4 regions of the Mucilaginibacter sp. 5C4 genome follow, and region 1 is predicted to be linked to each of the others. Evidence: riboswitches for the same ligand, from Rfam matches in the RefSeq annotation. Region 1 holds a riboswitch; each other region holds the start of a gene.
What was found. Region 1 has a riboswitch for S-adenosylmethionine ahead of metH (methionine synthase). Riboswitches for the same ligand answer to the same signal wherever they lie in the genome.
Positions count from the first base shown of each region.

Region 2: linked by a shared signal. The riboswitch ahead of RHM67_RS18025 (cysteine desulfurase family protein) and the one ahead of metH (methionine synthase) in region 1 are both predicted to bind S-adenosylmethionine.
Region 3: linked by a shared signal. The riboswitch ahead of RHM67_RS12605 (O-acetylhomoserine aminocarboxypropyltransferase/cysteine synthase) and the one ahead of metH (methionine synthase) in region 1 are both predicted to bind S-adenosylmethionine.
Region 4: linked by a shared signal. The riboswitch ahead of RHM67_RS08255 (SusC/RagA family TonB-linked outer membrane protein) and the one ahead of metH (methionine synthase) in region 1 are both predicted to bind S-adenosylmethionine.

Region 1 is NZ_CP133775.1:809,117-817,048, forward strand. It holds gene murQ (N-acetylmuramic acid 6-phosphate etherase) at 1-46, shown strand, start outside; gene RHM67_RS03810 (hypothetical protein) at 144-710, shown strand; gene RHM67_RS03815 (Bax inhibitor-1/YccA family protein) at 802-1,539, shown strand; SAM riboswitch class I at 1,852-1,964, shown strand; gene metH (methionine synthase) at 2,119-5,835, shown strand; gene RHM67_RS03825 (methylenetetrahydrofolate reductase) at 5,964-6,920, shown strand; gene RHM67_RS03830 (S8 family serine peptidase) at 7,230-7,932, opposite strand, start outside.
Region 2 is NZ_CP133775.1:3,841,599-3,849,530, reverse strand. It holds gene lpxB (lipid-A-disaccharide synthase) at 1-608, shown strand, start outside; gene RHM67_RS18030 (hypothetical protein) at 1,009-1,197, opposite strand; SAM riboswitch class I at 1,571-1,687, shown strand; gene RHM67_RS18025 (cysteine desulfurase family protein) at 1,787-2,923, shown strand; partial or broken gene RHM67_RS18020 (IS5/IS1182 family transposase) at 3,050-3,255, shown strand; gene RHM67_RS18015 (PepSY-associated TM helix domain-containing protein) at 3,521-4,159, opposite strand; gene RHM67_RS18010 (DUF2271 domain-containing protein) at 4,149-5,669, opposite strand; gene RHM67_RS18005 (hypothetical protein) at 5,797-6,804, opposite strand; gene RHM67_RS18000 (TonB-dependent receptor) at 7,266-7,932, opposite strand, start outside.
Region 3 is NZ_CP133775.1:2,679,068-2,686,999, forward strand. It holds gene RHM67_RS12595 (homoserine dehydrogenase) at 1-1,035, opposite strand, end outside; gene RHM67_RS12600 (alpha/beta fold hydrolase) at 1,035-2,090, opposite strand; gene RHM67_RS12605 (O-acetylhomoserine aminocarboxypropyltransferase/cysteine synthase) at 2,171-3,484, opposite strand; SAM riboswitch class I at 3,718-3,829, opposite strand; gene RHM67_RS12610 (trans-sulfuration enzyme family protein) at 3,971-5,086, opposite strand; gene RHM67_RS12615 (hypothetical protein) at 5,176-5,550, shown strand; gene mqnE (aminofutalosine synthase MqnE) at 5,806-6,999, shown strand; gene RHM67_RS12625 (histidine phosphatase family protein) at 7,099-7,734, shown strand; gene RHM67_RS12630 (menaquinone biosynthesis protein) at 7,735-7,932, shown strand, end outside.
Region 4 is NZ_CP133775.1:1,748,877-1,756,808, forward strand. It holds gene katG (catalase/peroxidase HPI) at 1-353, shown strand, start outside; gene RHM67_RS08240 (hypothetical protein) at 515-838, opposite strand; tRNA gene RHM67_RS08245 (tRNA-Cys) at 985-1,056, opposite strand; gene RHM67_RS08250 (SusD/RagB family nutrient-binding outer membrane lipoprotein) at 1,100-2,539, opposite strand; gene RHM67_RS08255 (SusC/RagA family TonB-linked outer membrane protein) at 2,545-5,733, opposite strand; SAM riboswitch class I at 6,114-6,222, opposite strand; gene RHM67_RS08260 (hypothetical protein) at 6,480-7,112, opposite strand; gene RHM67_RS08265 (hypothetical protein) at 7,082-7,435, opposite strand; gene RHM67_RS08270 (hypothetical protein) at 7,480-7,704, opposite strand.

The sequences.
Region 1 (7,932 bases):
CCAATATGGGAGCGTACGTAAAGCAATAGACGCACATAATAAATAAATATGCAGGAGATTAGATGTGCAGATGTGCAAATATGCAAATGTGCAGGTGAGGAAAATAAAAAAGTCTCCCCTATCGGGAGAGGTTGGAGGGGGCTATGCACGAAATAGAACCATATTACCGCTGGCGGGATGATTATGTAGCATCAGAGGATGAGCATTCTCCGTTTTATGCTACGCAGTATAACGAGTTTGAGTTTGATAAGCAGGTATATAACTATTTGCTGCATCCGCAATGGGATTCATTCGGGTCGAACACGCTGTACCTTAAAGTTTTATACGTTGATTACGGCCGTGGGTACAGCATCATAGAGTTTATTGGGGAATGGAACGATGCCATTAACAATGATATTATGCTGATGAAGCGCGAACTGATAGAACTGATGATAGACCAGGGCGTAAACCAATTCATCTTAATAGGCGAGAATGTACTTAACTTCCATTTCTCGGACGATAGTTATTATGAGGAATGGTTCCAGGAGGTGGAGGATGGCTGGATAGCCGGCATCAATTTCCAGGAGCATGTGATCCGCGAGTTTAAAAGCGCCAACATTGACTATTACATTAACTTTGGCGGGCAGCTGGATGAACTGAACTGGCGCGCCTTAAAACCTATACAGGTATTTAAAATGGTAAAAGAACAGCTAACCAAAAGGCTTAACTAATTTCATCCCATTGTAAGCTTTATAAAAGCTACAACTTTATATGCATTGCTGCGTTTTTACTATATTCGTACAAATAATTTCTAAAAAATAAATGGAAACCAAAACTCAAAATTACGTTTACGAAAACGTAAGTTATGTAGAAAATCCCGAGGCATCCCGCAAATTTATCGCGAATGTGTTTTTATGGATGTTTGTTGCATTAGGTATATCGGCCCTTTGCACTTATACTTTTGCGTTTATACCCGAGCTATCGAGCATGCTGCGCGATCCGGCAACAGGTCGCAACAATATTTTCGGTACCATAACCATGTTCGCCCCTTTTATCCTCGTGTTGATATTATCAAGCCGCATTAGTAAAATGAGCATCGTAACTGCCGTTATTATGTTCCTGGCTTTTTCGGCCATTATGGGTGTAAGCCTTAGCTATATATTTTACCTGTATAACTTCGGTACCATATCAAGCGCGTTTATTACAGCATCTGTAGTGTTTGGTGTAATGGCAATAGGTGGTTACACAACCAATCAGGACCTTACCAAATTTGGTTCAATCCTGATCATGTTGCTTGTTGGCGGTATTATTGCAACCGTGTTAAACGTGTTCATCTTCCGCAGCAGCAGTTTCGACTTACTGATCAGTTATATATTGGTTGCTGTATTTGTAGGCTTAACCGCTTACGATGTACAAAAGCTAAAACGCATTGGTGCCGGTATCGAGTATGGCAGTGCCGAAGGTAAGAAGACAGCCATTATGGGTGCCTTAACCCTTTATCTTGATTTTCTTAACCTGTTCCTTTTACTGCTTCGCATATTTGGCGGCAATAGGAGATAAGCGGATTGTCTTATAAAATTGAAAGCCGTTTGCTATGAGCAGGCGGCTTTTTTGTTTTAGAGGTTCGGCTAAAGCCGGATTGTCTAATTTGTTATCTGCCCCATAAATGGCGCGGCAATGATTTTTTACAAGTTTGACTTGCCTGAAATTTCAAAGCTACTTCTCCCACATCAGGTACAATTGAGACGGGGTAAAATTATATCATTGCCGTTGGCTGAAGCTAACGGATTTCCAAGCGGAGCAAATCGGGCTTTATCCCAACACTTCAATTTATAAGCTTGCACTTTACAACATTATTATTCATATTTGTAACGCTTATGGAGAAAGACGGAGGGATTAGACCCTGCGATGTCTTGGCAACCTGTTACTTAACAAGGTGCTACATTCTACTCAACCAGCCAATTGGCGGATGGGACAGATAAGTGAAAGTCAATATAACACCCGGCTTTTCGAAATAAGTTTTTTTAGTATCAGGTAATTAGTATCAAGTATCAGGACCTTTTTCCTGCGCTGGATATTATGCTCACGTATCGAACTTTCGGTAATTGATACTTGATACTCGCTACTTGATACCAAACAATGGATATTAGAAAAGAACTACAGAAACGCATATTGGTTATTGACGGGGCTATGGGTACCATGATCCAGCAGTACGAGCTTACCGAGGAGGATTTTCGTGGGGAGCGTTTCCGTGACCATGCATCCGACCTTAAAGGCAATAACGACTTGCTGAATATTACCCGGCCGGATGTGATCAAAGCTATCCATGCTGAGTATTTAGACGCGGGTGCGGATATCATCGAGACCAATACCTTCAGTACACAAAAGATTTCACTGGCCGATTATCACCTTGAAGAACTTGATTACGAATTAAGCTACGAGGGTGCCCGCATAGCCCGCGAAGTGGCCGACGAGTACACCAAAAAAGACCCCTCGAAACCACGTTTTGTGGCTGGCGCCGTTGGTCCCACAAACCGTACGGCATCCCTGTCGCCGGATGTGAACGACCCAGGTTACCGCGCCGTTACATTTGATGACCTTGCCGAGGCTTATTATGAGCAGGTACGCGGTTTGGTAGATGGCGGATCGGATGTGCTATTGGTCGAAACCATATTCGATACCCTTAACGCAAAGGCGGCATTGTTCGCCATCGACCGGTATAAAAAAGAATGTGCAGCAGCGGGTAAAGATTATTTGGCTTTCCGTGATACCGGCGGTGTGATGATCTCGGGTACCATTACCGATGCATCTGGCCGTACTTTATCAGGGCAAACAGTAGAAGCTTTCTGGAACTCGATCAGTCATGCTAACCTGCTATCGGTTGGTTTAAACTGTGCTTTGGGTGCAAAGGAGATGCGGCCCCACTTAGAGGAACTCTCTGAAAAAGCAGGTGTATTTATCTCGGCCTATCCAAATGCCGGCTTGCCAAATGAATTTGGCGCGTACGATGAAACCCCGCACGAAACCGCACACCAGGTTGATGATTTTATCAAAGCCGGGCTGGTAAATATTGTGGGTGGTTGTTGCGGCACCACGCCGGATCACATCAAATGTATTGCCGATAAGGCCGCTAAATATTCCCCGCGTTTGATTCCCGAAATTGAGCCTTATTTGCGCTTAAGCGGCCTGGAAGCTGTAACTCTTACCCCCGAAACAAACTTTGTAAACATAGGCGAGCGTACCAACATCACCGGGTCGCCAAAATTCTCTAAACTTATCCTTGCCGAAGATTACGAGGCTGCCCTAACCGTTGCCCTGCAACAGGTAGAAGGTGGCGCGCAGGTCATCGATATCAACATGGATGAGGGAATGATCGATTCGGAAGCGGTGATGGTAAAATTCCTGAACCTGGTTGCAAGCGAACCCGATATTGCCAAGCTACCCATCATGATCGACTCTTCCAAGTGGACGGTTATCGAAGCCGGTTTGAAATGTTTGCAGGGGAAAGGTATCGTAAACTCTATTTCCCTGAAAGAGGGCGAGGAGAACTTTAAAGAATACGCCCGCAAGATTCTGAGCTATGGCGCTGCAGCCGTGGTAATGGCCTTTGATGAAACCGGCCAGGCCGATTCACTGGAACGCCGTAAAGAAATTTGTGGTCGCTGTTACAGGATATTGGTTGATGAAGTTGGTTTCCCGCCACAGGATATCATTTTTGACCCGAATATCCTGACCGTAGCCACCGGTCTGGAAGAACACAACAACTACGCGGTAGACTTTATTGAGGCTACCCGCTGGATAAAACAAAACCTTCCATATGCCAAGGTAAGCGGTGGGGTAAGTAATATATCCTTCTCGTTCCGCGGTAATAACGTGGTGCGCGAGGCGATGCACTCGGCATTCCTGTACCATGCTATTAAGGCCGGGTTGGATATGGGTATCGTAAACGCCGGGATGCTGGAAGTTTACCAGGAGATCCCGAAAGACCTGCTGGAACTTGTTGAAGACGTTCTGCTAAACCGCCGCGATGACGCCACCGAGCGTTTGGTCGAGTTTGCCGATACCATTAAAAGTAAGGGTAAAGAGATCGTGCGTGATGAGGAATGGCGCAAGAACCCGGTAGAGCAACGCCTATCGCACGCCCTGGTAAAAGGTATTATCGAATACCTTGACGACGACGTGGAAGAGGCCCGCCAAAAATTTGCCAAACCCTTAGAGGTGATCGAAGGCCCGTTGATGGACGGCATGAATGTGGTTGGTGACCTGTTTGGTGCCGGTAAAATGTTTTTGCCGCAGGTGGTAAAATCGGCCCGGGTAATGAAAAAAGCGGTGGCTTATTTACTGCCATTTATTGAGCTGGAAAAACAGCGCGTGATAGATGCAGGCGAAGATAGCAGCGGCAGCAGGGCCAACGCCGGTAAGGTTTTAATGGCCACTGTAAAAGGCGACGTACACGATATTGGCAAGAACATAGTAGGCGTGGTACTGGCCTGTAACAACTTCGAGGTGATAGACCTTGGGGTGATGGTGCCCGCCCAGCGCATTATAGAAGAAGCAATAAAGCAGGAAGTAGATATCATCGGCCTAAGCGGTTTGATCACCCCTTCGCTTGATGAGATGGTACATTTCGCTAAAGAGATGGAACGCCAGGGCTTTACTATCCCGTTAATTATTGGCGGTGCAACAACCTCGCGCATCCACGCTGCGGTAAAAGTAGCGCCGCATTACTCGGGCGCCGCCATTCATGTGCTGGATGCATCGCGCAGCGTAACCGTTTGCAGCAGCCTGATGAACCGCGATACCCGCGATGGCTACATCCAAAACATTAAGGACGAATACACCAAAGCCCGCGAAGCTCACGCCAACAAAAAAAGCGACAAGCGCTTTGTAAGTATTGAACAGGCACGCGGGCAAAAGTTCCAGATAGACCTCAAGGCGGTTGCACCTGCACCGGCGTTTTTGGGCACCAAAGTTTTTGATGCCTACCCGTTAGAAGAACTGGTGCCTTACATCGACTGGACGCCGTTCTTCCATACCTGGGAGTTGCGTGGCAGCTATCCTAAGATCTTTGCCGATAAGTTTGTGGGCGACGAAGCCAAGAAATTATTTGATGATGCACAGGCATTGATGAAACGCATCGTAGACCAGAAGTTATTGCGCGCAAGCGGTGTTATCGGTTTTTGGCCGGCCAACAGCGTGTGCGACGATATCGAATTATATACCGATGAAACCCGCCAGCATTTGCTGACGCGCATCCATACGCTTCGCCAGCAGAACGAAAAGGTTAAAGGCGAACCTTATTATGCGCTGTCGGATTTTGTGGCACCTAAGGAAAGCGGTGTTGCCGATTACTTTGGTGGCTTTGCCGTAACAACCGGGATTGGCTGTGATGAACTGGTTGCCGAATTTGAGGCAGATCATGACGATTACAACAGCATCATGACCAAAGCCATTGCCGACCGCTTTGCCGAGGCCTTTGCTGAAAAAATGCACGAGTTGGTACGTAAAGAATATTGGGGCTATTCGAAAGACGAGCAGCTTGCTACCGAAGAATTGATCAAGGAAGAATACCAGGGCATCCGCCCAGCACCGGGTTATCCCGCATGCCCGGATCATACCGAAAAAGCCACCTTGTTTGAAATATTAAGTGCCGAAGAGAACGCCCACATGCACCTTACCGAAAGCCTGGCCATGACACCGGCAGCAGCAGTAAGCGGCTTCTACTTCGCGCACCCGCAGGCAAGATATTTTGGCTTAAATAAAATAAGTAAAGACCAGATAGAGGATTATTCTGAAAGGAAGAACTTATCTGTGGAAACGGTTGAGCGTTGGCTCGGCCCAAACCTTAATTATTAAATAGAACGTCATTGCGAGGTACGAAGCAATCTCTTTAGGACAATTGTACACCTTGCATAAAGGACTTGCTTAAAGAGATTGCTTCGTACCTCGCAATGATGTAACGAAATAAAAGATTACAACCTACAATGAAAATAACGGAACACATTGCAAACGCCAACGGCAAAACACTTTTTTCCTTTGAGCTTATCCCGCCATTAAAAGGCCAAAGCATCCAGGGGATCTACGATGCTATTGACCCGTTGATGGAGTTTAAGCCGCCGTTTATTGATGTAACATCGCTGCGCGAAGATTATATTTATAAGGAGCACCAAACAGGTTTGCTTGAGAAACTGGCTTACCGCAAGCGCCCCGGCACTATTGCCATCTGCGCGGCTATCATGAACAAGTACAAGGTAGATACCGTTCCGCATTTGCTTTGTGGTGGTTTTACCAAGGACGAGACCGAGAATGGCCTTATAGACCTGCAATTTTTAGGGATTGATAACGTGCTGGTTTTACGCGGTGATGCCCGCCGTGGCGACGCTTCGTTTGTGCCAACACCCAATGGGCACTGCTATGCTACCGACCTGCTGCAACAGGTGGTGAACATGAATAACGGCGTTTACCTGCATGAACATTACGAGGGCATCCTGAAAACGAACTTCTGTATAGGAGTTGCCGGTTACCCCGAGAAACATTTCGAGGCACCAAACCTAAAAACCGACTTTAAATATTTGAAGCACAAGGTTGATATGGGCGCAGGCTTCATCGTAACCCAGATGTTTTTCGACAATCAAAAGTATTTCGACTTTGTGAACGGCTGCCGTGCCGAGGGTATTAACGTGCCGATCATCCCGGGCTTGAAACCTATCACTACTTCCAAACAATTGGTTAACCTTTCTAAAACCTTCCACATTGATATCCCCGAAGGATTAAGCGATGCGATCCAGGATTGCAAGGACGAAAAGAACGTAAAAGATATTGGTATCGAATGGATGATAGCGCAGTGTAAAGAACTGGTAAAATTCGGCGCGCCGGTGCTGCATTTTTATACTATGGGTAACCCCGGCCCAACAAAAAGGATCGCGGAAGCGATATTTTAGGGCTTTAAAAATTTGTCATGCTGAGCGATAGCGAAGCATTTAATCGCCGACATGCCTATTCAATATGCAAAGTTCAATAATAGATCCTTCGCTATCGCTCAGGATGACAAGTGAAAATACCCCACCATGTCAAACGAACGTGCGATAGCCGATTTGTCATGGTGAGCCTGTCGAACCATTGTAAAGCGGATAAGTCTTCGACAAGCTCAGACTGACATTATCAATAAATAAGAAAGGCCCGACATTAGACTGCCCCAAAAAAGGTAGACACTTACCGTCGGGCCTTTATTGTTATGTCGGGAGAGATTATTATATCCCTTCACCCTTCATTTTTGAAGCGGCAACTAATGCTTTATAAGCATTAACCACACCGCCAGTTTTTGATAGGGTTGTAAAATCAACCTTTTCGGTTTGGCTGCCCGGTTTTAAAACCATTAGGCCGGTTATAGGCGTGGCAGATGCCAGTATGGCTTGTTTAACCTGTTTAGCGGTTAATGTTGGGTAGTATTCCAAAATCAAAGCGGCAACACCAGCTGTAATTGGTGATGCAAAGCTGGTACCATCGGCAGTGTTAAATTCTGCGTCCATATTTACAGATGTTACTTTAACGCCCGGGGCAAATACATCCACATTCTTTTTACCGTAGTTGCTAAAGGTGCCTGCAAGTTTAGCATCAGCTTTATCGGCAGATGCCCCAACGCTGATCAGGTTATCGGCATCCATTGATGATCCATCCTCAAACATATCGTTCGGGAACTCCGGTTTGGTGTCCATATCCTGATTATCGTTACCCGATGCCTGGATCAACAATACATTCTTAGCTGCAGCATATTTAAAGGCTTCGTCAACCCATGCTTTATGCGGGGAGATCTTTTTGCCAAAGCTCATGTTAATTACACGTGCGCCATTATCAACCGCGTAGTGGATCGCGTTAGCAATATCTTTATCGTACTCGTCGCCGTTTGGCACCGCTTTAATAGCCATAATGCGCACGTTATCGGCAACACCGTCA
Region 2 (7,932 bases), 1.4 Mb from region 1:
ATTTCATTGTAGATAATAACCTTACCGGTAAAAAAATAGTTGCCCTTTTACCCGGCAGCCGCAAGCAGGAGATAAGCCGCTTACTGTCCGAAATGCTGGGCGCATTAGAAAAATTCCCCCATCACCAATTTGTGGTGGCAGGCGCGCCGTCGTTCAATGCCGAATACTATAAACAATACCTTGGCGATAAAAATATCCCCGTGATATTTAATGCCACTTATGATATACTCGCCAATGCAGAAGCCGCGGTTGTAGCATCTGGCACAGCAACATTAGAAGCCGCTTTATTTAATGTGCCGCAGGTAGTGGTTTACAGGGGCAACGCGCTCACCATTGGCATTGCCCGTATGCTAATTAAGATAAAATTCATATCGCTGGTAAACCTTATTATGGACAAGCTAGTGGTGGCAGAACTGATCCAGAAAGATTGTACCTCATTGAATATTACTGAAGAACTGAATAACCTGCTGCACAACGCCCACCATCGCCAACAAATGCTAGCCGATTATGATGTGCTTGATGAGCGGATGGGCGCGCCCGGCGCCTCGGCCAAAACGGCTAAACTTATTGTAAAATACGCCCAAAACAATAAAGCCTTGCTAAAATAGCAAGGCTTTATTTTCTTAAAGGAATGTTGTAAATAGATGTTGTAGATTATATGATTGATCAGGCGGCTCCAACTGTTGTTGTGCAACTTTCTGTTTGTTGCTTGATATAAACTGATTTCTCTCTCTGAAAGCCTTAAGGTCTTCCATTAATAAGTTTTTTAATTCGTTATCAAAACGGGTAACTAATTTACTTGTTGCAGGTTTGTATTGAGCTTTAATAGTAGATAGTTGTGTATGAGTTAAGTTTTGTTTGATTAACTATGCAGCTATGCGGCTTGCAATTTTTAATTTTTTAAGGTCTTTCATCAAAATGTTCATTAACTCTTTATCGAAACGGTTAACTAATTTGCTGGTAGATGGTTTTTGGTGAGTTTTCATAATTCAATATTTTAAAGTTTTTTTAGTTTTTAGTTTGTTCTTCGTTGTTCTCTTTGTCCTGGTTTTCGCTAAGGTTATCATGTCTGCGTTTAGCTTCTTTGTATTGCCTTGCTATTTGCTCTTCGTCCCGCTCGTCAGATGTATTTTCAGGAGCTTTAGGGTTTTCCCACTCTTTCTCTTCGTCCGGGTTTTCAGTTGTTTCGTCGATCATAATTTATCTCCGTTTTATATATACTATTCCAAACTAATGCCAAACTTTTCATCACAATGAAAAAAAATGACATCAGGTACGATATATTTTTACATTAAAACCAAAAATGTGCAGAAACGTAAGTTTTAGACCGAATATTAAAACAGTATTTAGCAAAGGTGTATGCAAAAGCAGTACACGCTGTTGTAAAGAATAGTCAACACGTCGTTTAATGGCCAAATAAGTGTCCGTTTTTAAATTTTGGGTTGTTCGGAAGGGTATCCGATAATTGGCTAATTAAGCTCCAAATTAAAATATTTCAAATTAATTCTATTAAAACCATGGGCATTATAGAATATATTATATATTTGCATCATTAATTCGTTCTTTTAATAACTTATCCAGAAAGACAGAGGGAAAGGCCCTACGACGTCTTAGCAACCTGTACCGCTTTAACAAGTGTGTAAAAGGTGCTAATTCCTGCTCCGAACAATTGGGAGAGAGATAAGATGACCATACATTAAAAGTTAATAGCTTTATCCTTTGTGTCCTCTTTTTTTTGAGATAAGTTACTAAAGCAACGCCGGTAACATTTTTAAAAACAGACACGATGAGAATTTATTTGGATAACGCAGCCACTACCCAATTGGATAACGAAGTATTTAAAGCCATCACCCCATATTTATTAGAGTATTACGGTAACCCGTCGTCACACCACGAGCATGGCCGCGAGGTGAAGCAAGCTATTGAAGGTGCGCGTGCTACTATAGCCGACATGTTGAATGCATCGCCAAACGAAATTGTATTCACCAGCGGCGGCACCGAGGCTGATAATACCGCCATCCTGTCGAGCGTGCGCTCCCATCAAATAAAACATGTTATTACCACCCCGTTTGAGCACCATGCCGTGCTGCATACTTTAGAAGTATTGAAAAATAACGGCGAAATAAAACTAAGCTTCATCAATACCGATAGCCACGGTAACCTGGATATTAACCACCTGGATGCTTTGTTAAGAAGCAGTAGCCGCTCGCTGGTATCGGTAATGCATGCCAATAACGAAATTGGTAATCTTAACAACATCGAACTGATTGGCCAGGTCTGTAAAAGCAGGGGCACACTTTTTCACTCAGACACGGTACAGACCATGGGTCACTACAGGCACGATCTGTCGAAACTAAACACGCATTTTATAGCGGCATCGGCACATAAATTTCACGGGCCCAAAGGGGTAGGGTTTATTTACTGCCGTGATGGTGTGCAGTTATCACAATTATTACACGGCGGTACACAAGAACGCAAGCTACGTGCCGGTACCGAAAATATCCACGGTATAATAGGCCTGGCAAAAGCTTTAGAAGTTGCTTACCGAGATATTGACGAGCACCATGTTTATATCCAAAAATTAAAAAACAGGATGATAACTAAACTGCAGGAACAAATAGGGGATGTATATTTCAACGGCAATTCGGCCATTGCAGATAAAAGCCTTTATACTGTACTAAGTGCAAGCTTGCCTGATAACCACGTAGCCGGCAATCTGTTGACTTACCTTGATCAGAATAATATCTCGGTATCGGGAGGCAGCGCATGTTCAACAGGTACGGCATCACATGTGCTAAAAGCCATAGGTGCAGATCTGTCAAGAAACACCGTCAGGTTCTCTTTCAGCAAATTTAATACTGGCGAAGAAATTGATTACACGGTAGAAAAGCTATCGGCATTATATAAAGCCATTGCAGCATAATAGTTAATCCCGATTTCCCCGGAACGTATTAGCGCTGTTTACCATAGCGGCAGGTAGCGAATAGGCTCGTATAATCAAATAAAAACAAAAAAGGCCGACTAATTAGGAGGTCACTGAAAAAGTCCTTTAGAAATGCCCCCTGAGCAGGAAGTAATAGCCCCGGTTCATTGACAAAATTCCGGAAGCTGCGATTGAAGGGTGCTGACCCGTTGAACCTGTTGATAGGCAAAACGGTCTCTATAGCCATTGAGAAGGGCATTATCCGATTCAAATCCATTATAGTTGATGCTACTCATTCGCTGTCAAGATCCAACCCATATTCAGCATTGGAGGGATTGAATAACGACAGATGGACAGAATATCAATTGAAGACCTAGAGCCGGACGCTTACAAAGCCATGCTTGGCTTGGAGCATTATATCAGGAACTCCCCAATTCCCTCAACTAAATTGATTGGCAAGGTGAATTTGGGCAAGTTATCGGAGAAGGTTTTTTTGAGTTATAACGAACAAGGTTGTCGATCAAGCATATGAAGCTAAGAATATTTCATTTAAATAACTTATCCAATTAAGGGCATGCCAAAGTGTTTTTAGCGGGACTAGCCTACATAGAACACATAAACAAGCCAGCAAATTGCCATTCCAATACCTAATAGTATTAATCCGTTTACTCTCTTTTTTTTAATAAAAAAAAGCATTACAAGTCCGCTTAAGGAAACTAGTGTTAAAAATATTGCAGAAATATCAATTAGCCATCCCCACGGCTTACCGCTATCGCGTCCCTTATGTAAATCATTCAGTACCGCGACCATGCCCAGTTTTACCTCTCTTAGATAAAAGTTTCCATCTTTGCGGCTGATGAATGCATCTGCGCTGTAGCCTGGCCCCTTGAATGAGACCGTACATTGGTCATCCTGTATCAGGAAATCGCTCACAAATCCTTTAATATTGTAATTCTTGCGCAGAAATTCGACAATTTCAAGTTTCCTTATCTTGACTGTGTCTTTCATCGTTACCCATGCAGGTGAAAGTTTTCCTTTGTATTTCTGTTCAACTTGTTTGCCGTCAAACCAGTCTGCATGGTTAAGGGTAAGTCCAGTCACTGAAAAAAATAGAACTACAAGAAAGCTCAGCATGGAGAGATAAATATGCAACCAACGTGAAAAAACGGCTGTACGCCGCTTCAAGTCCTTGTTATTTCCGTTTGCTTGTTTGTTTTTTACGTTGTTAGTTTCCATCTGATTTTTTACGGTAGTCAAGTGATGCTGATGCAACTTCCGGGTTCCCTTGAATATTTATATGCTGCATCTTTTTTACATCGATCTCCTGGGTCATAAGTTGGTGGCTACCATGTTCTCGCGCAGCTTCTATATAAATAGTATATGCGCCCTGCTTTACGTAATTGCCCTTGTCGTCTTTCCCGTCCCATTTCAACGTGTATTTTCCGGCGGACCTTGTTGCGCTCGTGGTTGAACTGATACTATTTTTCCCCGAAGCGAATGTGTCATAATAAGTTGCATACCATGCTGCCATTTCGTCCAGCCACCGGGGTTTACTGTACCACAACGCGATCTGCTTAATGGGCTTCTTGTTAGCATCAACTACCCAAACAGCGACAAATGGCCTATGCACTCGCATGCCTTCTAAAGTTGCAAGTTCAAGATTAATAGCCAACTCATAAGCGGGATCCCATAATTTATCGCTTTTGACTGTAGTCGCCAAATCCGCCTTTTGATTAACATTACCTATCTCATACTTTTTCCAGCCGTCACTTTCTATCCGTTTTCCGTCAGCAGTGATCAGCATAAACTCGGCATTCGGGACAGTGGAAACCAATCTTTTACCTTCTTCAGGCGATAGCACATTCAACGCGGTTGCCAGTGCGCCAGCGTCTACAGAGTTATTAGTAATAACCGTTGCGCTGATCACGCTGCCAGCCGGTTTACCGGTACGGGGGTCAACAATATGGGAATACCATTTGCCGCCGATCAATTCGCCTCTCCGGTAATTGCCGCTGGTCGCAATCGTCTTGTTTTGGAGCTGAAGTCTTGACATTGGAGGGTCATTTTCGGCGTCCGCCTTTGGATTACTCACATCAACCTCTTCGGTATGTTTACCGCGTATAACAATATCGCCGCCAATGTTCAGTACAATCCCGTAAACACCGGAAATTGCCAGTGCTGCATTCGTGGCCTTGTTCATGATATAGCTTTTGGTAAAGGAGTTGAGCATTAGCGGAGCATCGCTAGTGCGAAAGGCTGTCTGATTTTCAGCGTTGAGGATATAATGTCGTTCACGAACTAATGAAAGTGCAGTTGAAATTTCGGTAGCAGAAGGAATTCTGTTGTGTTTTGCAGCATTCCGCCAAACGCTGTTAATCGTTTCTGCCGACGCGTCAAGTGCTCCGCCGCTTTTGATACGCCAGTCTTCAAATAAAGAAAGAACGTCAAAGAGCTCCCGTGATATTTTCAGCGGGGCCTTTGGGGCGTTCATCCAGCGTCTGAATTCGCTGTTAAGATCATAACCGCTTAAAACCTTATTCAACCGTTCAATTTCATCCAAAGCAGTAATTTCCCCTTTTGCGGCTTGCCCATCGTCCGCAGCGGCAATTTTTATCTCCAGGGAGGTTCCAAGAACATTTTCATAGTCGTCAACAAAAAGGTGTTCATTTTTGTCCGACGGCAAATCAGCGCTTGAAAAGCCATAAAAGCTGGCACACAATACTATCGCTAAAATTTTTTTTTTCATTTTTTTAATACTTAAACGCTACTACTTTCGCTATAGCCTGCGGAATTGTTTTGTTATCCACTTTAATAGATTGGGTTTTTTAAACTGAATGAGTCCTGAATGCATACAATGGGAACCGGTTGGGAGCTTATCTATTGATAACTAACACTTCAAAAGTTCCAGGTATTACAGAAGGTCTGAATTCCCCCTTTTTCTTTGGTGCAGGAGCGCCCGTTGTCGAATATATTTTATGCGTAACCTGATCTACAGTTAAAGTCCTTGCACCTTTTTTAGTTTTTAAAGTTTGGGCAACAGCAAATTTGATTGGCGATATTTCTTTTATAACGGTCAATGTTCCCTCACCATTAGAAGAATATATGAGTTTCGACTTTTCATCAAAACCGATTGCATCCGATTCATCCCCAATTGGCAAGGTTGCAATGGTCTTTCCGTTCCGGGCGTTTATAACAATCAATTTTTTTTCGTCGCACCCTGCAAAAAGAAGCATGTTTTTTCGGTCAATAGCCAAACCCGCGGCCGCTTTTGCTGGCCTATTAGGCCACCTATGAATTACCTTGTAAGTGCTTGCATTTATAACATCAACTTCTGCCTTTTCTGAATTATTAACATATATTTTTCCCTTACCGTCACTTACTGCCGTTTCAGGCCAGCCAGTTAGTTGAATATTTGCCACAGCTTTGTCAGTTCGAGGATCTATCACCGTCAAATTTTTACTTTTCCCATTACAACAAATGACTTTTTTTGAAAAATCATCGTAGAAAATACCGTCAGAAAAGTCACCGGCGGGCACATGCCCCAATACTTTAAGTGTTTTCAGATCAAAGACCAAAACACTTTTTGCAGATCCGTTGGATATATAGCCTTTCCCAAATTCATGAACCAGGGCTATACCATGGACATCTTTTTTGGAGGAAATTATGGCAATCGAATCGCCTGTAAATTTATTGATGACATTTATTTTGTTCCCATGGGATATGTAAAGCCTATTGGATGCACTATCGACAGTAAGATAATCGTAATCTCCGCCGCTTTTGATATGAAAAATATCGGAAATTTTGAACACGGATTTTTGTTGAGCAAAGGCTCTAGTCGAAATCAAAAGGGTAAATAATGCTATTAATTTGAATGTTTTCATAATAAAAAATTGTTTGTAAATTCTTAGATTAAATTCGATGATATAAGTGGTTACTGGTTATGCTAAGGTATCTAAACTTGAAATCAGTTTGTTTTAAAGTCGACCTAAATTATAATATAATAGACGTGTGGCTGGTTTTTAACGACGTAAGACTAAAAATCTGATTGATAAGCCACTAAGGAGTCGCCAGTAAAAATGATATACCTTTTTTCTTTGCATAGCAATCATCGCGAGGTACCTACAATCCTATTAAATTTATCCTTGAAATGATCCGATACGGGAAACATGGACTTACCAATGAAAACTGAGTTTTTTGTGATCGACGTGATTTTTTCAGTGACACGATATTCTTTTTAGGATCAAGTTATTACAGAGTATTAATTTGACAAGAATATTCAAGCCTGTTAGACCACTATACAAATTAAGATTTTATCATAGAAATTTAGACGAAATTCCCGTTGTTAATTATTACCGCCATTGTTGTCCTGCTTCAGGTCATCATTATTGATGGTCTTCTTAGGCTTTTTAGGCTTGTTGGTCAAACCACCAAATTTGTAACTAAACTTAATTTCGAAACTGCGGTTGTAATTTACGTTAACTGCGTTTTGGCTGATGTTACCGGAATTAACAACCGTAGGTATATGAAAGCCATTAGTCAGGAAATTATCTGCACCGATGCCAATACTCCCCTTTTTACCGTTAAAGTACCGGTTAATACTCAGGGCGTAAACGCCGAAACCACCTTGATAGCCTTGTAACTGGACCTGATTGGAGCGGCGGAAAGCAAATGCCTGCAACGAATATTTATCGGACAGGTCATAACTGCCAAACAAACGGTAATTGGCAACCCAGCCGCTGTTTGAAGCATGGAAAACTGGATCAGGATCCTGGTTGTCGAGGCTTATGTGGTAAAAGTCAATACCACCATTAATGCTTAATTTGTTGATTGGTGATATATTAACAGATAAACTCATACCATAGGCATTTTGCCTGCCCAAATTTTGATAGCTTGTTCTGACGGTATCGCCGCTGCTTGTCCTGATGGTTTGTATTGCATCATTAGTATTACGCATAAATGCAGATACATTGAGACTATTGTTTTTGATGTGCGTGCTGTAAGCCAACTCA
Region 3 (7,932 bases), 1.9 Mb from region 1:
CAAACCTTCATCCTCGTAACGCAGGTATATGTTAACTTCTACATTGTTGGTGAATTGCAGGTTATTTACACCCTTAGCTTTTTTGTATTCGTATTGATAATCGTAACGCAAGGCTGCTATATCTGATAGTACTGCAGAACCGGTTGGATGGCCGCCTGCACCTTTACCAAAAAAGAATTGTTGATCGGCAAAGGCTGCCTGTACGGTTACACCATTATATTCATACTCCACGTTATATAAAAACTCGGTTTCATTCACAAACTTAGGTAAAACAAAAAGAGTAACGTGCTTATCGTCAAGTTCCTTAGCAACCGGTACAAGCTTTATCTTTAATTTCTTCTCGCGGGCGTATTGCAGATCATTTGGTGACAAGTTTTGGATCCCTATGTTCAATACATCCTCAGGGTTGATCACAACACCATAGGCATGTGCTGCCGCGATGATCAGTTTATACTTAGCATCGTAGCCGCCAACATCCATTGTCGGGTCGGTTTCGGCAAAGCCAAGGTCCTGTGCTTGTTTAAGTGCAGTATCGTAATCAAGGTTCTCTAAATAACCTTTAGAAAGAATGTAGTTTGATGACCCATTAAAGATACCGCTGATAGAGTGGAGCAATTCGTTGTCATAATACTCCTCCAGGTTACGGATGATAGGGATACTGCCACAAACCGCACCTTCGTATAATAAAGACGTTCCGTGGATCTGTTGAAGTTCTATCAACTCATTCAGGTAAGTAGCTATCATTTTTTTACTGGCCGATACCACGTTTTTACCTGTGCTTAACGCACGTGATACAATTTCGAAAGCAGCCTCGGTATCGTTTATCAGTTCAACCACGGTATTGATTTCCGGGTTGTTCAGAATCTCGTCTCTATCGGTTGTGAAAAGTTCTTTCGGTAACGAACGTTCTTTGCTCGGGTTTTTGATGGCAATTTTAACGATCTCGATGTTCAGGTCTTTTGTTTTGATGATATCGTACAACCCCTGGCCCACAACTCCAAATCCGAAGAGGCCTATATTCAGTTTCTTGCTCATTAAGCTATTTTTTGTAGTTCTATTATTTTTCCTTTTACATCGGTTTTAAAAAACGATGTGATGATGTTTGTTAAGTCTTCTGTTTCAATTAGAAATCCATCGTGTCCATAAAACGAATCCAATTCGGCAAAGGCCGATTTTGGGATATGCCTGAACAGGTATTGCTGCTCTTCGATAGGAAATAGCACATCCGATTTGATGCCGATAACCAATGTACGTGCCTTTATCAAACTCAATGCTTTATCAACCCCATGCCTGCCGCGGCCTACGTTATGCGAATCCATCGCTTTAGATAGATACCAGTAACTGTAGGCGTTAAAACGGTTTACTAATTTTTCGCCCTGGTAACCTTGGTAAGTTGATGCTTTAAAATTATCAGTAGTACCATCACCATCTTCCTGCTGTGTGATGCCGTAAGTTTTATAACTACGGTAGGATAGGAGCGCTATGCTTCGCGCCGCTTTTAAGCCTTTACTGCCACCATCTGGCGCACCGGCGTAAAAGGTACGGTCGGCCGTGATAGCCAAACGTTGCGACTCATTAAAGGCAATGCCCCATGGTGAATGATTCGCATTTGTTGCTATCAATATCAGGTTTTTGATGCGTTCCGGCTCAATAATGCTCCACTCTATAGCCTGCTGGCCACCTAATGATCCACCTAATAAAATTTCGATATGATTGATATCTAAATGATCAGCCAATAATGTATGCGCCTTTACAATATCACGAATGGTAAACTCCGGGAAAGCCAGGTAATATGGCTGGCCTGTATTCGGATTAGTGTCAAGAGGGCTAACTGTACCATAAGACGAGCCTAACACATTAGCACAAACAATAAAATGTTCGTCGGGATTGAAGTGGTCTTCGGGGCCGAAAAGCCCTTTCCACCAGTCAAAAACATCAGAATTTGCAGTTAGGGCATGGCATACCCATACCACATTATCCCGGTTTTTATTGAGGCTTCCATAGGTAGTAAAGCCAATTGTAAGTCCTTGCAGTTTCTGGCCGGATTCCAGTTCAAACGTTCCGGTATATGTAAAACTCTGTGTGCTCATTTGTTATTCTTCGTTATTGGGGAGCAGTTGGCTAAAACAACCGCCCCCATAATAACATCACTTAAAAAACTAAAAAACTCTTATGCTAATTCAAGCTGCTGTATTTTGGCAAATGCCTGTGCAAAATCAGCTTTAATATCATCTATATGTTCAATACCAACCGCCACGCGTAATACGCCCGGCAGTACTCCTGCAGAGATCTGCTCAATGTCTGATAATTGCTGATGCGTAGTAGCCGATGGTTGTATAATTAATGTTTTTGCATCGCCAACGTTGGCTAAATGGCTAACTAATTGCAGGTTGTCAATCAAGTTATTCGCCAATTCCTTGTCACCCTTTATCTTGAACGACAATACCGCGCCAAAGCCATTTTTTAGATATTTTTTGGCAAGCGTGTGATATGCAGACGATTCTAACCCCGGATAGTTAACCGATTCTACCTGCGGGTGTTTTTCCAGCCACTTGGCCAATTCAAGCGTGTTATCTACATGGCGCTGTACTCGCAGGGATAAGGTTTCCAATCCCTGGATATTTAGCCATGAATTGAATGGTGATTGCGAAGGGCCGAAATCTCTCAAACCTTCTACACGGGCACGAATAATAAAGTTGATATTGCCAAACGGACCGTTAACACCAAATACATCATTAAATACTAATCCATGGTAACCTTCGCTTGGCTCGGTAAATTGCGGGAATTTGCCGTTACCCCAATTATAAGTACCGCCATCAACAATAACACCGCCAATGCTTGTGCCATGTCCGTTGATCCATTTGGTAGTAGATTCCACAACCACATGCGCGCCATGTTGTAATGGGCGGAACAGGTACCCACCTGCTGCGAATGTATTATCAACTATCAACGGCAGATCGTGCTTTTTGGCTAATGCCGCCAATTTTTCAAAATCGGGAATACTGAAACCGGGGTTACCAATAGTTTCTGTATAAATAGCTTTGGTTTTATTGTCGATATGTTTTTCAATATTCTCTGCTGTATCGTCCTGGGCGAAACGTACTTCGATACCCAAACGTTTAAAAGCTACTTTGAATTGATTGTATGTACCGCCATATAGGAAAGGGGAAGTAACAAAGTTATCGCCGGCCTGTAAAATGTTGTTTAACGCGATGAACTGCGCTGCCTGTCCGGATGCTGTTGCCAAAGCCGCTATACCACCTTCAAGAGCAGCAATGCGCTTCTCAAAAACATCGGTGGTGGGGTTCATTAAACGGGTATAGATGTTGCCAAATTCCTTTAGCGCGAAAAGGTTTGCGCCATGCTCGGCATTTTTAAATACGTATGAAGAGGTTTGAAATAATGGTACTGCACGGGCACCTGTGGTAGTATCAACTTCCTGACCGGCATGTAGTTGCAGTGTTTCAAATTTTAAGTTAGACATGTTCTGTAGATTAAGAGTTTTTAATTGGAAATGTTAAGATTACGGCAGGATAAAACTATCCCATTCGGCAGATCACGTATTTTCAGGAAAACAGAAAAGGGAACGTGTTAGCGAATTAACAGCAGCAACAACACATACAAATACAGCCTTGAGATTGGTTGTATGCTAAAGTTTGGGCCGATGGGGCCTGCGATGTATTTTGCTGTAGGTAAGTTAAACTTTTCATGATTAAAAATTTATATCCCCCGGTTAACTATTCTCCGGGACAGGAATTGGCACCTTCTACACCTTGTAGGGTTGCCAGCGGTTCTCTGAGCCTGATCTCTCGCCGCTTCTTTATAAACCAAAATCCGTGTGAGGGAAAATTGATCGTAGTATTGCTACCAAATAATGTTTCAAATATAGGGTAATAGGAATTTATAATCCAAATTAAATGTTTAATAAATTATCATTTCGATGTAAAAGAGCTGTGTTCGTCTATAAATATTATACCATTGCCTGTTCCAGATCAGCTATCAGATCATCGATATGTTCTAACCCAACCGAAACTCTTAGCAAATTCAATGGTGTTTTGGTATCCGTTCCTTCAACGCTGGCGCGATGTTCAATCAAACTTTCTACCCCGCCAAGGCTGGTGGCCTGGGTAAAAATTTTAAGGGAATTAACTACTTTCTTCGCTTCCGCTTCGCCACCCTTTAGTGTGAACGACATCATGGCGCCTGGAAGGCTCATCTGCGCTTTAACAATATCATACTGTGGATGCGAAGGGAGGCCGGGATACATTACTTGCTCTATACGTAGGTGTTTCTCTAAAAACGCGGCCAGTAATTGCGCATTGTGTACATGGCCTTTAACACGGTAAGGCAGGGTTTTAATACTGCGCACCAAGTAGTAGCAATCCATAGGGGAGGGCACCGCTCCACCCATGGTTTGCACATTGCGGATCTTTTCCCACCAGTCGCTTTTTTTGGCGGTAATTAACGCGCCACCCATCAAATCGCTGTGGCCGCCAAAGTATTTGGTTGATGAATGCATTACAAGATTGGCGCCCAAAGCAAGCGGGTTTTGACAAACAGGTGTGGCGAAGGTATTATCACACACTACTTTTATATTGTGCTGACGGGCTATCGCCACTACCTTTTTAATGTCGGTAATTTTTAATAATGGGTTAGATGGTGTTTCTATCCATATCACTCCGGTGTTGGGTTTGATATGTGCCTGTAAAACATCACTATCATTCACATCTACAAAATCAAACTCCAATATCCCCGCAAAAAGTGCCTTTAGCTGGTTACGTAAGCCATGATACATATCATCCGGCGCAATGATATGCGTACCCGGCTCCAATGATTGGAAAACCGACATGCCTGCTGCGTTACCGGATGAAAAAGCCGCAGCCTCAACACCGCCCTCTAATTGTGCCAGCACATTTTCTAACGAGGTTCGGTTAGGGTTGGCCGAACGGCTGTATTGATAGCCCGCAGAAAACCCGCCATCAGCATCGCGCTCAAACGTAGTTGCCATAACAATGGGTTGTACAACTGCTTTTGTTGAGGCATCGGTATGGTTACCTGCATGGATGGCTATAGTTTCTATTTTCATAATGCTGCTAATTTATAAATTGATTTTTTTTTAACGTGTAAAGTGTAGCACTTTATTTACTTTCTGCGTAATTATATAAAACCTAATCCATGAAAAAAGCCTTTATGTTGATTATTGCCGCATTAATATGCTTGTCGGCTTGTAAAAAAGTTGAGTTTAGCGATAAGTTGAATGACAGCCATAACAAATGGCTTACCTTTAGAAATCAAAGTAATAACTCTTATTCGTACACTGCTTATACAGGGTCGGTATTGGGGAATCACATCGAAACGAAAATTACGGTAACAAATGGCAAGGTTACCGCACGTGAATATATTGCAGGTACCTACAAGCCCAATACCGCTGATTTAGTTATTAGTGAAACATGGATAGAAAATGAATCTTCTTTAAATACCCATACCAACAGCGGCGCTTTCAAAATGCGTACATTGGATCAAGTTTATACTAAAGCCAAAAGTATATAGTTAAAGGCGGATCCTAAACAAAATGACATTTACTTTGAGACCGCTAACGAAGGGATGATCTCATCGGCAGGATATGTACCCAAAGGTTGTCAGGACGATTGTTTCAACGGAGTGCATATTAAAGATATCAGAAAAATGTGATTGACTTTCCATCTGTAACCACACTGTCATAGTTGGGTGTTCAAACACTCATTATAATGATACTTCCATTTTAAAACTAATGCAAATTGTTACATTTGCTCAAATATTTTTATAATGGAAGTATCAGATAATTTTCTGGTTTTGCTAAATAATCCTCAGCTTTTACCGGCACTAAAACAGATTGCTGAGAAGGTACTCCATAACCAGCGCATCACATTTGATGAAGGCGTCCTGCTTTACGAAAAGGCCGAGCTGGGTTATCTGGGAGTACTTGCCAATTACATACGCGAACAAAAACACGGTGATAAAACATACTTTAACCGTAATTTCCACATCGAGCCCACTAACCTTTGTGTTTACGATTGTAAATTCTGTTCTTACTCGCGCCTCATAAAACAACGTGCCGACGGATGGGAGTATACCATGGACGAGATGCTGGATATTGTTAAAAAATATGACGACCAGCCCGTTACCGAAGTGCACATTGTAGGCGGTGTATTGCCACAGTACGATGTTGCTTTTTATTCGGAATTATTTAGCAGGATAAAAGCACACAGGCCCGATCTGCACGTTAAAGCATTAACACCTGTCGAGTATCATTACATCTTTAAAAAAGCTAAAATAGATTACGCTACAGGCATGAAGTTGATGAAAGACGCAGGTCTGGAATCTATGCCGGGCGGAGGTGCGGAAATCTTCCATCCTGAAGTACGCGACCTGATAGCCAAAGATAAATGTACCGGTGACCAGTGGCTGGCCATCCATGAGGAATGGCACAAACTGGGTATGCGCTCAAACGCAACCATGCTTTACGGACATATCGAGAAGTTCCATCATCGGGTTGACCACATGGAACAATTGCGCCAACTGCAGGATAAAACAGGCGGTTTCCAAACGTTTATTCCGTTGAAGTTCCGTAACCAGGATAACCAAATGAGTAATGTGCCGGAATCGACTGTAGTTGAAGATTTGCGTAATTACGCTATCGCACGTATCTACCTGGATAATTTTGACCATATAAAAGCTTACTGGGCCATGATCAGCCGTACCACCGCGCAACTATCACTTAACTTTGGGGTGGATGATATCGACGGTACGCTTGATGATACTACGAAGATATACTCGATGGCGGGCGCAGAAGAGCAAAAACCGGCCATGAGTACTAAAGAATTAGTAGAGCTTATCAAAAATGCAGGGCGCTACCCAATAGAGCGCGATACGCTTTATAACGTGGTGACCGATTACAATGATTACCAGTTTCCTGATGAAGTAAAACCGCGCTTTTACAAACTGCCGGTTATAAATTAGTTTACTGGTTCATTTGTTCATTAGGTAATTGGTGTTAACCAATTGACCGATGGTTTATAATGAACATACGGACCAATGAACAAATGAACTATTGAACAAATGAACAAAGTAGAAAAGACATTATATATAGTACGCCACGGGCAAACAGATCTTAATAAGCAAGGCATTGTACAGGGCCGCGGCCGCGATACCGATTTAAACGACGAAGGCCGCTACCAGGCCGACTTATTTTACCAGGCTTACAAGGAAGTACCTTTCGATAAGATCTACATATCCGAACTAAAGCGCACGCAGCAAAGCATCCAGCAGTTTATAGACCTTGGCTTGCCATACGAAAAGCTGGAAGGTTTGGATGAGCTTGCCTGGGGCATCCACGAAGGACAACCCGCCACGCCCGAAACCAAAGCCGCGTTTTTAGACCTGATGCGCAATTGGTTAGACGGTAAGCTCAATACTAAGTTTGAAGGTGGCGAAAGCCCTAATGAAGTAAAGGCAAGGCAACTACAGGCGCTCGATATTATCATGAGTCACCCTGAAGAGAAAAATGTATTGGTATGTATGCACGGCCGTGCATTACGTTTGCTGATGTGTATTTTAACAGATCTGCCGCTTACGCAGATGGATACCTTTCCGCACCAAAACCTTGTGCTTTACAAGGTAACTTATGATGGCAGTCGTTTCCGCATTGTAGAAGCCAATAACGCATTGCATTTGAAAATTTATAGAGAACGATAAGTGAATAAGATAAGAATATCTGCCGTTAGTTATACTAACACCAAACCCTTTTTATACGGCCTGCAACATTTCGATATCAAAGATAAGATAGACCTAAGTCTTGATATGCCATCAGACTGTGCCCAAAAACTAATAGATGATAAGGCTGATATAGGTTTAATACCTGTGGCCGCTACTTTAAGCCTGCCCAAATGGGAG
Region 4 (7,932 bases), 940 kb from region 1:
CGGTATTGGTTGGTGGTTTACGTGCTTTAGATACCAACTATGATGGATCTAAACATGGTGTGTTTACATCACGCCCCGGCCAGCTTACTAACGACTTTTTTGTGAACCTGTTGGATATGGGCACCGCCTGGAAAGCATCATCTGCCGATCGTGAACTTTACGAAGGGATTGATCGCGCAACAGGCGCCACAAAATGGACGGCTACCCGCGCCGACCTTGTCTTCGGTTCAAACTCCGAACTACGCGCCGTTGCCGAAGTTTACGGAAGCGCCGATGCACAAGACAAGTTTGTTAAAGACTTTATTGCCGCATGGGATAAAGTGATGAACCTGGATAGGTTTGATCTGAATTAACTAAGATCGAAAATTATAATTTTAAGAGGCATCGGAAACGATGCCTCTTTTTGTTTCCGGCAAATAATGTAAACAAAAAAACCGGTTGGACCGAAGCCTTTAGTTATATATTGATTAGGCAAATTTGCCCTGTATTACGTTAGCGCATTATGACCCATAGATCAGGAGGCATTTGCCAAAAGATACATAAGGCTGTTTTGTCTTTCTGTTTTAATAGGTAGCGTTTTACGCTCAGCATCTATCTTGGCATATTTTGCCTTTAGCTTGTTTAGCATCTCAAAACTGAACGCATCTGCAAGCGGCATATGGTAAAGCCCAACGGTTTTAGAATGAACTGCCAAACTTTCCATGCCAACGCGCAGGTTCTTATGGTTAATTTGGGTTAAACCTGTTACTTCATCAGTATCAAAAATTACGAAGGTGTCTATTTGTTTGCCGTCTTTATCCGTGAAGACCACCGAGGCATTTGCTTTGAATTTTGTCATCGATGGTAGTATTCCAAAAGGCATGCCACAGGGGTGCTCACGCATTACTGTACATTATATTCAGGTGCGGTTGTATTATTTTTTAGACATTTAGTGGCTTATTTGCACTCCAGGGCTGTTTTTTACTTTTTTTAATCTTTCTTTAGAGGTGTGAGGACGGATTCGAACCGTCGTTTGAGGTTTTGCAGACCTCCGCCTAACCACTCGGCCACTCCACCTTATAAAGGCCATGTAATTAAATACATGGCCTTGTGTTTTTAATTAATTTACATCAAACCAAAGTTTGGTGGTAAGCACATCTGCACCCTGGCTGGCAACGGCCGCTTTATAGTTTACTCCGTTTAATGATTGCTCTGTTCCCGGGTATATAAACCTAACCGGCAGCTTTCCGTTAAGCGTACCTGCAACTGCGGGTGCCAATTGCGGGTAATCTAACCTGCGCCATTCGGCAAAGGCTTCTAAACCCTGCCCAAACAGGGCCAGCCATTTTTGTTCGCCAATAGATTTTTTATAGTTTGCAGCATTGTACTGTACAGCCGGTAAAGCGGTGTAAGTGGATATGGCCGCATCGGCAATGCCATACTGTTTTAAAGATGCTGTAACCGCTTGCTTGTAAAGGTCAGCAGCATCTTCGGTAGTAAAGCCACGGGCCGCGGCTTCGGCACGGTCAAACAATACTTCGGCATAGCTTATAATTACCGCCGGGGCATTTGGTGCTAAAAAGTAGGTACCTGGTTTTGACGTTTTGGTAAAGCCCAGGTTGCTGGCATCGCCCACTAATAAACCATTAGGGATCCCCACATAAGTGTTAGGGGTTGCATCCTTTGTTGGGCTGGCGTAAACCGGCAGGCGCGGGTCGTTTAGTGTAAATAATTTATCCACAACGGTTTTACTAATGCGGTAATCATCGCGGGTATCAAACAAATTGCTGATAGGATTTTGATTTGGCGATGACATGTAAACTAATTGCGCTGTCTCGGTATTCACGCTGATGTAGCCGCTGCCTTCAGCCTGTATATCTGCCAGCACTTGCTTTGCTTTATCCGGTTCGCGGTCTGCAATTCTTAGGGCTATACGCAGGCGCAACGAATTGGCGAATTTTTTCCAAAGAGCGATATTGTTGTTATAGATCACATCACCAAGGATAGGTTTTCCTGACGCGGTTAACGATGCCTGCGCGGTTTTCAAATCGTCAAGTATGGCAAAATAAACATCTTTCTGTTTATCATAAGTAGGGGTAAGGTGCTCGCTTATGTTTGCGGCCTGGGTGTACGGGATATCGCCGTAATTATCTGTCAGCAGTGCAAACACCCATGACCGTAGCACAAGCGCCACACCTTTGTAATTGGGGTTGGCCTGTGCATCTGCCAGTTTAATGATCTGGTTTAAATTGATGATACTGCGGCTATAACCCACAGTCCATAATTCCTGGAACGAAGTGTTAGTGTAGATATACCTGTCGGGGTCAGTATACTGTATTTTTGCCCAATATTGTACAAATAGCAGGCTGGCATCCATGTTGTTGGCGGTGCCCCAGTAGGTATCGGCAGTAGCTTTAATTGCACCTGTAAGCAAATAATCAGGCTGGGCGGTTTGCGACGCGTTGGGGTTCTGGTTAATTTCTACCAGGCTTTTCTTGCACGATACTGCCGTTAGCAAAAGCGTTCCGGATAATAGTAGGGTTGTATATTTAAGTTTCATGATCGTTAGAATTTAAGATTAATGTTAAAACCAATATTACGTACCGTAGGCAGTGTAAGGTCCTCAAGGCCCTGGCCGTTACCGGTATTGAAGGCAGTTTCCGGGTCAATATTAGGCGCGTTTTTGTGGATGATCCAAAGGTTACGGCCAACTAATGATACCGTGGCAGATTGTAAGCCTATTTCCTTAACCCATTGTGACGGGAAGGTGTATCCGATTTTTACTTCGCGAAGTTTTACGTAAGATGCGCTGTAAACAAATGCTTCGTCTACATTGGTAAAACCTTTGTAGTACGACTGTGCAGGTAAAATAGTGGTGTTGGCTGTACCGTCGGCTTTTACGCCTTTAAAGATCATACCGTCATCATACACGGTTTCTCCTGCAGGCGCGCTTGCACCGGTGTTTACCTGTATAGCTCCTGCCGATGCGATATTGCCTGGGTAGTAGTAACTTAAACCACCATTTGCTGCGCCACGGCCCGGAAGGGTAGAGGCCAGCACACCTGTATATGTACCGGTACGGTTGGTATTAGAATAAATTGAACCACCAATACGTGCATCTACCAAAAAGCTTAGGTTTATACCTTTATAGCTAAAGCTGTTGGTAATGCCGCCCAGCCAATCTGGTGTAAATTTACCAAGGTCCTGGTTGGTAGGGTTAATAAGAGGTGTGCCATTTGCACCAATAATAATATTGCCAGATGCATTGCGCTGATAAGCGGTTCCAAATAAAGTACCATATGGTTTACCAACAGCTGCCAGCACCTGCACTGTACGGTTTGTGCCTATCGTATAACTTTGCAACCTGCCTTCGTCATCAAGCGAATTCACTTTACTGCGGTTACGGGCATAATTCACATTTATATCCCATGAAAAATCTTTTGTTTTAACCGGTGTAAGGCCTAATTGCACCTCTAGCCCTTTGTTATTAATTCGGCCGCCATTAATAAGCTTTTGGCTGTAGCCGGTTGTAGGGCTAACCAGTACGCTCAAGATCTGGTTAACGCTATTAGTGTTATAAACACTTACATCAAGCTTAACACGGTCCTTTAAAAAGCCTAATTCTACACCTGCTTCACCAGAGGTGGTTATTTCCGGTTTCAGATCGGGGTTAAGATATATACCTGAAGCATTTTGCTGCGGGCTTGAGCCAAATGGTGCAATAAAATTATAAGTGTTTATCAACTGGTAGGCTGTTGCGGGTTTACCCACACGAGACCAGCCTCCCCTTAGTTTGGCATAGCTTAAAAAGTCACTTTTAATATCAAGGGCCTCAGATAAAATCAAGCTACCATTAACCGATGGATAAAAGTAGGACAAGTTATTTAACGGCAGGGTAGATGACCAATCGTTACGGGTGGTAAAGTTTAGGAACGCGTAATCCCTGAAACCAATTTGCGCCGATGCAAAATAACTGTATGTTTTTGTTTTGTAGTATTCGTTTGATGAAACCAGCGGGTCGCGCGAGTTGCTTAGCGTATATAAGCCGGCTACCGCCAGTTTTGGCGCAAGCTGGTAGTTGCGTTCGTTTAAATTAGTAGCGATGTTACCACCGGCCAGTAGATCGATACTGAAGTCTTTATTCAGCTTTTTAGTGTACTGTAAACGGCCCTCGGTATTGGTTAGGGTAACGCCGTAAGCATCCTCTTCGTACGAACCGAATGGCGTACCGTTGGTACCATAAGCAACGCGGCTTTTGCGGCGGTCATTAGAATAATCGGTACCTATACGGAAGTTGGCAGATAACCCGCTAATGATTTTGTAATTTAATTCCACGCTACCGATCAGGCGGTTTTTATGTTGGCCAACAGTATTTTCATGTGCAATAAAATAGGGGTTGCTGTAATAGCTGTTGTTCCAGTTGAATGTGTTGCCGTTTGCATCGCGGTAATTTTTGAGTTGATTAACATCAACCTGGCGGCCAAACCAGGTAAACTGTAGCATGGTACTGGTGGCCCGCCTGCCATAGGCGCCGGGCAGGTTGTCGGCATCGTCTTTAATATAGTTAGCTATAGTAGTAACTGTTAATTTGGGCGTTGGTCTAAATGTACCATTAAAAGAAAATGTGTTACGGCCCTGCGAAGAATTTGGCACTACCCCTGTTTGATGCAGGTTGTTATACGAGATCCTGTAGTCGAATTTTTCGCCGCTACCTGCCAATGCAACGCCATTGTTGTAGGTAACACCTGTTTTAAAAAAATCGCGCACGTTATTAGGGTGGGCTACAAATGGTACAGGTTGCCCGTTAGAATAAAATTGCGGTATCAGCCTGCCATCCAAAGGCGGCCCCCAACTTTCGTCCACACCATCATTTACGCCTCCACCTTTACCATCAACGTAACTAAATTTTCCGTTCGAGCCCTGGCCATATTGGTTTTGATAATCCGGAAAAACCTTGAGGGTTGCAAATGAAGTGTTGGAATTAATGGTGATGCCCAGGCCGGCTGTTCCTTTGCCGGTTTTTGTTTTTATGAGTATAACACCGGCTGCAGCACTCGAGCCATACAACGCGGCAGCATTAGGCCCCTTTAACACACTTACGCTTTCTATATCATCGGGGTTAATATCTGCCAGGGGATTTGCGAAATCGCGTGAGCCATTGGTGCCAAGGCGTTGAGCATTGTCGACTATAATACCGTCAATAACAAATAATGGTTGGTTTTCACCGGCGATAGAAGTTTCCCCTCTGATGATAATGCGGGACGAGCCCATATCGCCCTGACTGCCGGTTACCTGCACACCCGCGATTTTTCCGGCGAACGAGTTGATCAGGTTAGTTTCTTTAGCTTCCGAAAAATCTTTTGATTTTAAGCCCTGTACGGAATAACCCAGCGACTTTTTATCTTTAGAAATATTAAGCGCGGTTACTACCACCTCATTAAGGGAGTTGGGAGCTTCCAGTAAAATTATCCGCAGGGGTGCGCCGTCGTTAGTAACCGTTACCTCTTGTGTGGTAAAGCCAATGTAAGATGCCTTTAATACATCGTTTATGTTTGCGCTAACTGTAAATTTGCCCTGAATATCCGTTTGGGTACCTGCGGCAGACCCTTTAACGCCAATGCTTACACCGGGTAACGGCTGCCCGTCTGACGCCGCGGTTACCACACCGCTTATTTTTACAGCCTGGGCATTTGTCTGCTGTATGGTTAGTAATAGCAATGCAATTGCCAGTATCTGTTTGTAAATTTTAAACATGTTGTTTATTCTTTTTGATAAAAATGCCAATACAAAATATAACAAGCCTGTGCAGGTTTGCGGCGAACGATGCCGAACCAGCGAGCTTAATAAAGTGTAAAGAATGAATTGGTAATAATTTTTTCCGGGGATTAGCAGGAATGCCTATACCGGTAACGTGGCTGTAAGATTAACAGCAACAACACATGGCAGGCATGCGGGTAATTAGGTTTAAATTGATGTAGAAGTTTAATGTACTAAGCAAACGACTTCGTTTAATGAGAGTAATGATTGTTTTCATATATAGACTGATTTTATGTTCAGTTCTAATTAACAATTAAACAGGCAGGGTTATGGTGATGGTCTAATGAGTGCCTTTACAGGCATGCAATAACTTGCGAACATTATCTTTTCTGCATTGCTGCAAATAGGAATTAGCACCTTTATACCTTTGGCGTACAGGTTGCTAAGACATCATCGGGCCTATCCCTCAGTCTTTCTTGATAATTATTAAGAACTATTTAGATGCAAATATATAATATATTCCATAATATCTACGGTTTTTATAGAATATATTCATTTTTCTGTTCCGTGTGTTTTATAGTGTTGATTTACAGGGTTATTTAAGTTTTTTTTGGGACTAAATAAAAGCAAAATGCCCACCCGTTATCCGGGCAGGCATTTTGCTTTGGAGCCAAAAGGATTGAGAACGAACCCTAATGCTCTTTTTCTTAATTGGATTCGCTTTAATCAGGATTGCTTAATCCTTAAAAATTGGGATCGAAATTAAAATATATGGGGTTAGACAGCCCTATCATATTTCCGGCTAATGCGGCCGCGCCCGGCACCTGCGGGTAATTAGTTGAAGGCCCATCTACCGTTACACGATAATAAGTTCGGCCTGATGTTTCCGGGGTTTCTGTAAACTCTACGAATGGTGCTTTGTCGATTGTTTGATAGGTGCCACACTTATTGCCGTTTTTAATAACATTTATGGTGAAATTTCCGGCAGGGATGCTCTGACCGGATAGCCGGACGCGGAACTTTACTTGTTTGCCCGTTGCTTTGGCATTATCGCCCATCATCATATCCATTTTTTCATCACCATTGATATCCGCATAAAATTCTACATGGGGCGCATACGGGTTAGTACTGATGGAAACCCGGCCATTTTTAAGCGCATCAATCACCGCCTGGCTGGTGCGCTGCTTAGCAAAAAACCATGTTGTTGGGGTGCCTACATAGTTAGCATTTCGTTGGCTGCTGTTAGGAGTTGCCTTATCGGGCGAATTTGGCGTACCATGGTGGGCGTCGCTGCCACCTCTGCCGGTGAGTTTGCGACCAGAGGATAGCATATCGTCCCAGATCATTATTGCATTGGCGTTTTTGCTCCAAAGCACCGAATTCCATACTTCAATGGAGTTGACCAGGTCGTAAGAATATCCAAAATTATCTTTGCCACTCGGGTGGTTGGCCGATAAATGGATATTAAGCTGCCTTTCACCCGCCCTATTACCGTATCGCGCTGATCTCGGACATCATAAAGCGACTGATGGTTATAGGGTTTAGCAGAAAATACATTGCCATGCCCCCGTGTGGTGGTCCATTCGGCACCGTACAATAACAAAACAGAATCTGATTTAAATTCGGGGTCTGCCCAGGTGTTATGAGCAACGTCTCCGTCAACATGGTTGTCGTGGTCGGTGATGCAAAGGAAATCCATCCCAACAGATTTGGAAAATGCAATGTTTTTGTAACCGAATTATTTCAGGATTCTTTACTGTGGCGGGAGTGTACGTGTAGTTCACCTTTCAACCCAAAACCATCGGTTAGGCTGCTAACGGGCGGCAGTACACCAATCTCTTTAACCCAGGGGTTTTTGCTTTTGGATTGCCCGAACAAGGGCTTGGCAATACCTGTTATAGTAATGATCAAGAGAAGAATATTAAAAATACCCAAACCCGGGCGTAATGTTAAACTGTTTTTAAACATGATCTAATAATGTAAGCTAAGTTATGTAGATGATAAACGTAACCGGCAATCTTATGAAAGAGATGTGAACTGGCTTTTATCAAATGTTACTTTATGATTGGTGGTAAACACCCGATAGTTTAAGTACCATACAGTTGATGAGATTAACATAGCATAAGTTAATTAAGCCTCCTTATTATAGCAAAGCTTGCCCAAGCAGCCCACCTTTATTTATTATTAAATCAACGT